DNA from 2 places in the Shewanella sp. 0m-6 genome. Region 1 is predicted to be linked to the other one. Evidence: riboswitches for the same ligand, from Rfam matches in the RefSeq annotation. Region 1 holds a riboswitch; the other holds the start of a gene.
What was found. A riboswitch is a leader RNA that binds a small molecule or an ion and turns the genes downstream of it on or off. The one in region 1 is predicted to bind lysine.
Positions count from the first base shown of each region.

Region 1 (4,219 bases):
AGCACTCGATGCGCGGTGAGAAGGTGAGGGTACATCTATATCGCTCATTAGCAGACTTTTTAGACCGTCAACTAAAGTAATTGGTTTGTTCTTGATTATTAAGTGTAAAGCGTAGTGGTGATTAATTATTAATGATCATTGCTACGTTTTTAATAATGATGAATTTTAAATTAAATATGATTAATAGTTAGCTTAGATGCTGAATGATGGCGCAATAGTATTTGTGCAATTTATGCCAACCGATGGAATACCTCCAATTAACTACTACTTTGTAGGTGGTTAATTTTGGGGGGATGCTTTGTTATTATTCGAAAAATAATCTTGAGCCTCAATTAAACTCAATTTTATTTAAGTAGATACTCTAATTATTGGACGCTGCCATTCACTCTTAGCGGTGGATTAAATATAAACATAAAAAAAGCCAGTCAATTGACTGGCTTTTTATTTATCAGCACTTCAATTAGTACTGAAACGGAGCTTAGAATTAATCTTCTAAGCTACCGCAAAAACGGTAACCTTCACCGTGGATTGTTGCGATGATTTCTGGCGTATCAGGTAAGCTTTCGAAGTGCTTACGGATACGACGGATTGTTACGTCAACAGTACGGTCGTGTGGCTTAAGCTCGCGGCCAGTCATCTTCATTAGAAGGTCTGCACGGCTTAAGATCTTACCTGGGTTCTCAACAAAGTGAAGCATAGCGCGGAATTCGCTGCGCGGTAGCTTGTATGACTCACCTTGTGGGCTAACAAGAGAACGGCTGTTGATTTCAAGGCTCCAACCGTTGAAACGGTAGAACTCAACTGCGCTTTTCTCTTCAGAATCTGTACCTGTGCTATTAACGCGAGTTAATAGGTTACGTGCACGGATTGTCAATTCACGTGGGTTGAATGGCTTAGTGATATAATCATCAGCACCAATTTCAAGACCTAGAATCTTATCAACTTCGTTATCACGACCTGTTAGGAAGATTAGACCGATATTATTAATTTCACGAAGTTCACGAGCTAGTAAAAGACCGTTTTTGCCTGGTAAGTTAATATCCATAACGACCAAGTTAACTTTGTTGTCTTGCATAGCCTTATGCATTTCAGCGCCGTCATTGGCTTCAGTGACCACATATCCTTCTGCTTCAAAAATACTTCTAAGTGTGTTTCTTGTTACTGCTTCATCTTCAACAATAAGAATGTGCGGGTTTTGCATATTAATTACCTAATCTCTGTCAATTCTAACCATGAGTATAATAAAGTTTATACTCCATCTAGTTATGCTGATAAATCACTGATACACGTAGGTGCTTTCAAAACTGGCTCGAAACAGCAACACACTGCATGATAAGCAAAGTATGGGTATCTCACATATGGAAAAACGTGAACTGTATAAACTTCGATTAACAATTGTAGGAAAAAGTTCCTTAACGACCGTTTTCTATGAAGTTTAAATGTTAAATCAAACATAGATCACATTTGATACAGCTGTGTGGATTACTCTTCTATCTGTTTCAGATATGTGTAACAAAATGTGTTCGTTACATGTATCGGCGTGAGTCAATCAACAAGCCCTATTGTACTCGTTTTAGGCATTTGTTAACAAATGAAATGTTAACAAAATTACTTGATGATATGATTTAGATCACTATTTGCAAACTATAGTATTGATTTAATTAGTTTTGATATTTTTGTCGCGTGTGACCTGTATCACGTAACTAGGAAGCGCTAACGAGTTTGCTATAATAATCCCACCTAAATCGGAGAATTTGTTAGCAATGAACAACTCAGTCGACAGCCTTTGGCACACTTATCAACAAACTGAATTTCTGTTTACTCAAACCTTATCCTCTCAATTATCGTTCGCTATCATCACTGCGTACAACCCAAAAGGAGTCGTGCTGACTCCTTGCCAAAATGGTCTTTTAGACCGAAAACTTCAACATGAAATACACAGATCGGGCTTTCCCTACCGAGCAATGATAGGCGCATCTCAAGATAGAAAGCATATGGAAAAGAGTTGGGCAATATCAACCGATAAGGCCTCGGCCATTAAACTCGGCTACCAGTTTAATCAAAATGCCATTTATTATGTTGAAGCGGATCAATTGCAACTTGTTCCTTGCTTGTTGCCTTGCCAAGAAACATTGTTGGGCGCATTTTCTCCTCGGGTCAATTGGGTCATGGAGCTTCCAGATATGGTATGAAATTAAATCATCTAAGATTTCCATTGACTTAATTGGTTATTTTTTGATATTTTTTAACCTGTTATTTTGTATACAAAGCAGCTTTTTCGAAAGTAATTTGCTTCATACAAGGTAAGTACAGAAGAGGAGCGCTAACTAGGTAGTAAGTTGGAGGGGACCAAACTCCTATGATGGCTTATGAGGGAGATTAGCGCCGAGATATTCAATGCCATTTGGTCAGGCTTGAATGTTGGTTGTGCAGGCTGAATCCTGTCGATTGTCACCAATGTTTTTTTATGGTGGAGAGCTTCTGGTGACGATCGCTGTTTCCCCATCTTATGGGGTGCATATCATTGCACCAGGCTCTTCGAACGAAGTTAGTTCGGAGCTTATTCATGTTAGTTATTCAAAATACCCAATTTAGTCAGTGTCAGCCGTCTCTATATAATGTGGAGGCAGTACTATGTCGTTAGTCGATGCTTCATTATCTAAAAGCTCGCAAGAGCAAACACAGTTAAACGTCGCCAAGTTTGGTGGCACTTCAGTGGCTGACTATGACGCCATGCAGCGCTGTGCAGATATTATTATTGCTAATCCACAAACCCGAGTGGTAGTTGTTAGCGCCTCGAGTGGCGTGACCAATCAGTTAGTGGCACTCACGCAGGCAGAAACCAGCGCGGAAGAGTCAAAGGCGCTGATTAAAAAGATCGCTTCTATTCAATATCAAATTCTAGATAAGCTAGGCAGCCCAAGTGATGTGGCGGCTCAAATTGATCGTACCTTGAGCCATATCGCGACCCTAAGCGAACGCTTAAAGCTTACCCGTAGCAAAGCCGTGATGGATGAACTCCTATCCCAGGGCGAGATGTGCTCATCTGTGTTTTTTGCTGCAGTGTTAAGAGAGAAGGGGGCTAACGCTTCAGCATTTGATGTGCGTCAAGTACTGCGCACCGATAGCCACCATGGCCGGGCCGAACCCCAAATAGAACAGATTGCTGAGCTTGCTCAAACACATCTTAAGCCACTACTTGCAGAGCAAGTGATTGTGACTCAAGGTTTTGTTGGCGCAGATAGTGAAGGCAACACCACAACCCTTGGCCGTGGTGGTAGCGACTATTCAGCCGCATTGTTGGCCGAAGCATTGCAAGCTACAGCGGTTGAGATCTGGACCGATGTAGCCGGCATTTACACCACAGACCCAAGACTTGCGCCTAATGCCAGTCCGATTGCCGAAATTAGCTTTAATGAAGCCGCTGAGATGGCGACCTTTGGCGCTAAAGTTTTACACCCTGCAACAATATTGCCTGCCGTAAGACAAAAAATTCAGGTGTTTGTTGGCTCAAGCTGGGCTCCTGAACAGGGCGGCACTTGGATCCGCCATACGGTGCAAAGTGAGCCGGTATACCGCGCCGTTGCCGTACGCCGCGATCAAACTTTACTTAATCTTCACAGCTTACAAATGCTGCATGCGCAAGGCTTCTTGGCTGAAACATTTGCAACCTTAGCCCGCCATAAGATCAGTGTTGATTTAATCACCACATCAGAGGTCAATGTGGCATTAACCTTAGATAAAACTGGCTCTGACTCAAGTGGGCAGGGCTTACTTAGCGAGGCGTTATTGCAAGAGTTGTCGCAGCATTGCCGCGTGCGTGTTGAAGATGGTTTAGCCTTGGTTGCGGTGATTGGCAACAATATTGCCTCGACGCCAGGCGTGTGCCGAAGGGTATTTGAAGTACTGGAAACTTATAATGTTCGTATGATCTGCCAAGGAGCGAGTCCACATAACTTGTGTATTTTGGTCGATGAGGCCGAGGCGGCTAATGTGATCCGCGCCCTGCATGAAAACTTATTTGAAAGTTAAGGCCTGGAAAACTAAATGTTTGAAAGCTGAATATTTGAAAGCTGAATATTTGAAAGCTATGAGGTGGAAACTAAAGCTTTGAAGCCTCATTTAAACTAATTGCTAGGAACACGGTAATTTATGGAATTTACCCAATCGAGCCTGAAAGTCGGTGAATTGGCGACAGGACAGGAACTGAATGTTCCTG
Region 1 is NZ_JBRIMD010000013.1:116,128-120,346, forward strand. Features, by position in the region: gene ACVBJC_RS11860 (DPP IV N-terminal domain-containing protein) at 1-80, shown strand, start outside; gene arcA (two-component system response regulator ArcA) at 485-1,201, opposite strand; gene ACVBJC_RS11870 (DUF3293 domain-containing protein) at 1,764-2,192, shown strand; lysine riboswitch at 2,306-2,489, shown strand; gene lysC (lysine-sensitive aspartokinase 3) at 2,635-4,032, shown strand; gene ACVBJC_RS11880 (succinylglutamate desuccinylase/aspartoacylase family protein) at 4,153-4,219, shown strand, end outside.

Region 2 (4,219 bases), on a different contig from region 1:
CCACGCTATAAGTCGACTTACTTTGCTCACGCCTTCCCGGGCGGATACTCTGCAAGTTATTACGCTTACATGTGGAGTGAGATTTTAGCTGCTGATGCGTTTGCCTACGTGCAAACACAAGGTGGCTTAAATCGTGAAATTGGCATGAAGTTTAGAAAGACTATCCGCGAAGTCGGTAATACCGTTGCGCCTATGGATGCCTACAAAGCCTTTAGAGGTCAAGAACCGACGACTGATGCATTGCTAGAGCGACGTGGCTTAAACTAAGCGCTATTGCGCTACAGAGGTCATACGCTGCCAGCTAAATTGGTTAGCCTAAAAACAAAAAATCCGCTCTAACTAGAGCGGATTTTTTATGGTTCTAATTTATCGAGGTGCAGCTTGCGCATATCTCAATAAGGGCTATTACCTTTATTGCTTACATTGAGAATCAGGTGAACATGCCTTGATCCGTAGCACAATAATACTGATCACAAACAATACGCTACAAGCGATTAAGCCCGCAGTAACCGATTCAGTAAAGCCGAGCACTAAGTAACCCACAATGCTGATCCCCGCAACAATTAATGCGTAAGGCAATTGCGTCATAACATGGTCAATATGGTGGCAGTTCGCTCCGGTTGACGACAAAATAGTGGTATCAGAAATAGGAGAGCAATGGTCTCCAAATACCGCACCCGCAAGCACTGAAGATAGCATTGGCAACATCATGCCAGTGTGACTTCCCATCGCCATATCGGCTGCAATTGGCAGCATAATACCAAAGGTACCCCAGCTGGTGCCGGTTGAAAATGCAGTCAAACCTGCAAGAATAAAGAGCACTGCAGGAAGCATCGCAAATGGAATGTTACCCGTTGCCAAGCTCGCCATGTACTTACCGGTTTCAATCTGTCCAATCACACCCGCAATGGTCCAAGCAAACAGTAAGATATAGATTGCAGGCAGCATAGACTTAGCGCCTTCAAACAGGCCTTTAGCAATCATAGACTTAGCCACGCCTTGATAGATGACTAATGCAAGCGTTACAACTAAGCCAAGCAAAGCACCAAAGAATAGCGATGAACCTACATCGGTATTTTCAAATGCGCCAATTAGACTAAATTCTATGCCTTTAGCCGCTAATGCATCCCCACCACTGCTTACCATGAAGTAGAAAGTGGCAAAAACTAACACTGTGATTGGCAGGAATAAGCCAATAATCTTACCCGTATCCGCTTCTGGTAAACCAGAGTTAGCCCCAGGCGGTAACCCTTTAGACTCGTCGTATAAGTGGCCTTTTTGTGCGTTCAGCTCTTGCTGACGCATTGGGCCAATATCTAATCCCATTAACGCAACACAAAGCAGCAGTAACAATGCAAAGATCGCGTAGAAGTTCATCGGGATCATCTGTACGAATATGCTCAAATGCCCTGTATCGGCAAATCCATGTGCGGTTAGAATGCCGCCAATCAAGGCGATGATATAAGCACCCCAACTTGATACAGGTGAAATAACGCAAATAGGCGCGGCTGTAGAATCAAGTAAGTAGGCTAACTTAGTACGTGAAATGTAATACCTGTCGGTGAGTGGTCGTGCGACACTACCAACAACTAAACTGTTGAAGTAATCGTCAATGAAAACCACACAACCTAAAAACATGGTGAGTAGCTTAGCATCGCGCTTATTACGAATATGAGTACGAGCCCAATCAGCAAAGGCTCTTGCTGAACCACTTACCGTGATCAACGCAGTGATCATACCCAGTACCACTAAGAAACCTAAAATATATAGGTTCCAACTATTTAAAGCACCATCGTCCCATACGAGAGACAGCACTTTAGTACTTAAATATTGACCCGTTTGCATTACAGAAAAATCGGTAAGCAGTAATGCTCCCAACAAAATCCCAAAACCCAAAGAGAGCAAAACACGACGCGTGAGCATCGCCAGTACGATGGCCACTACCGGAGGTAGCAGCGATAAAGCCGAATCGGCATAGCTTATAATTGTCATTTTTAATTTCTTCGCTAAATACGAATGGAGGCCGACTGAACTGGTGGGATATAGCAGTAGATATCTGATTACACCTGTCCTATCAGTAGCGCTCCATAGCCATATTAATGGTTCGTCATTAATATAAAAATTCTTATCTTCCAGATAAGAAATACTATGGCAGTGCTGTACCTATTTGGTTACAGCCCCAGCAACTAGCCCCGATATGCTATGTCACTTCGGCACTAAATCCTTTCTCGATAGATCAGCGGTATCACCCTACTTATCGATACTAATATTTAATGCACCTCTACTTCTCAGGACGCAATTTAAGGCTAGCTCAAAAAGCGTGACGGACATAAAAACATAAGCGGCTTTAGAGATGCTACTCTAAAGCCGCTTATCGTGACACAGATCACTAACAATACCCAGTACAACTCACAGCTATTAACAGTTTGCCAAACTATTAGATACAATTGACCTTGCTGTAGCAGTAATAGGTTATACCAAGTTCCATTTACAGCAGTGCGATTAATTTTGGCACAGCTTCAAAAAGATCGGCTTCAAGACCATAATCTGCCACTTGGAAAATCGGAGCTTCTGGATCTTTGTTGATAGCAACAATCACCTTTGAATCCTTCATGCCAGCCAAGTGCTGAATCGCGCCTGAAATACCCACAGCAATGTATAAATCTGGCGCAACAATTTTACCGGTTTGGCCTACTTGTAAGTCGTTTGGTACGTAGCCTGCATCAACTGCCGCACGAGATGCGCCAAGCGCGCCACCTAACTTATCAGCCAGTTGCTCTAAAATAGCGAAGTTTTCACTATTTCCTAGCGCGCGGCCACCCGACACCACTACCGATGCACTGCCAAGCTCTGGACGCTCAGATTCCGTTAGGCTTTGAGTCACAAACTCTACCTGCGAAGCAAACTCTGGTGATAGTGTCACCAATCCAGCACTGCCGTCTGCAGCAACCGCGTCAAACGCGCTTGAGCGAACCGTCATGACTTTCTTGTCATCTAAACTTTGTACCGTCGCAAGGGCGTTACCCGCATAAACTGGACGAACAAAGGTGTCAGAACTCACCACTTCTATCACTTCAGAAAGCTGAGATACATCGAGTAACGCAGCAACGCGCGGCAACACATCTTTACCAAAGCTTGAAGCTGCAGCGAGTACATGTTCATAATCAGATGCGATGCTTATCATCAAGTCTGACACATTGTCCGCGAGGTGATTGGCGTATGACCCTGAGTCTGCAACCAAGACATTTCGCACACCAGCTAACTTTTGTGCTTCGCTTGCCACAGCACCACAGTTATGGCCAACGACTAATACGTCGATGTCGCCACCAATTGCCTGAGCACAGGCAACGACTTTAGCGGTATCCAGCTTTAGACTGGAGTTATCGTGTTCTGCTAATACTAAAATTGCCATTAGATCACCTTCGCTTCATTCTTTAACTTTTCAACCAACTCCTCGACAGACGCAACCATGACTCCACCACTGCGCTGGGCAGGTGGTGTGACTTTAACAATTGTCTGATGAGATTTAAGCGTGACGTCAAGATCTGCCGGCGTCAGAGTTTCAAGCGGTTTGCGCTTGGCTTTCATAATATTGGGTAACTTGGCATAACGCGGCTCATTCAGACGAAGGTCAGCGGTAACCACTGCTGGCAATGAAACGTTAACGGTCTGTAGACCACCATCAATTTCACGCGTCACAACGAGCTTATCGCCATCAAGTTTCACTTCTGAGGCAAACGTTGCTTGCGGCATTTTAGCGATAGCGGCAAGCATCTGACCTGTTTGGTTGTTATCACCGTCAATCGATTGCTTACCAAGAATAACCAGCTGTGCTTGCTCTTTTTGCTGCACGGCATGAATAAGCTTAGCGATTGATAACGGAACCAAGTCTTCATCGGTTTCAATATGGATTGCACGATCGGCGCCCAATGCAAGTGCGGTTCTTAACTGCTCTTGCGATGCTTTAGGGCCAACACTTAATACGACAATTTCAGAGGCGCTTCCGGCTTCCTTTAAACGAACGGCTTCTTCAACGGCAATCTCACAAAAAGGGTTAATGGCCATTTTTAGGTTTGCGGTATCAACACCAGTATTGTCAGCGTTAACCCTGACTTTTACATTGGCATCGACGACACGTTTAACTGGCACCAATACTTTCATAGGGCTTCCTTCTTACGTCTCTTTTAATGATCGGAATTAAGTAACCTAGCAGCAATAT
Region 2 is NZ_JBRIMD010000009.1:53,071-57,289, forward strand. Features, by position in the region: gene ACVBJC_RS09155 (M3 family metallopeptidase) at 1-267, shown strand, start outside; gene ACVBJC_RS09160 (Na+/H+ antiporter NhaC family protein) at 412-1,992, opposite strand; lysine riboswitch at 2,071-2,292, opposite strand; gene ACVBJC_RS09165 (electron transfer flavoprotein subunit alpha/FixB family protein) at 2,489-3,412, opposite strand; gene ACVBJC_RS09170 (electron transfer flavoprotein subunit beta/FixA family protein) at 3,412-4,161, opposite strand.
Region 2: linked by a shared signal. The riboswitch ahead of ACVBJC_RS09160 (Na+/H+ antiporter NhaC family protein) and the one ahead of lysC (lysine-sensitive aspartokinase 3) in region 1 are both predicted to bind lysine.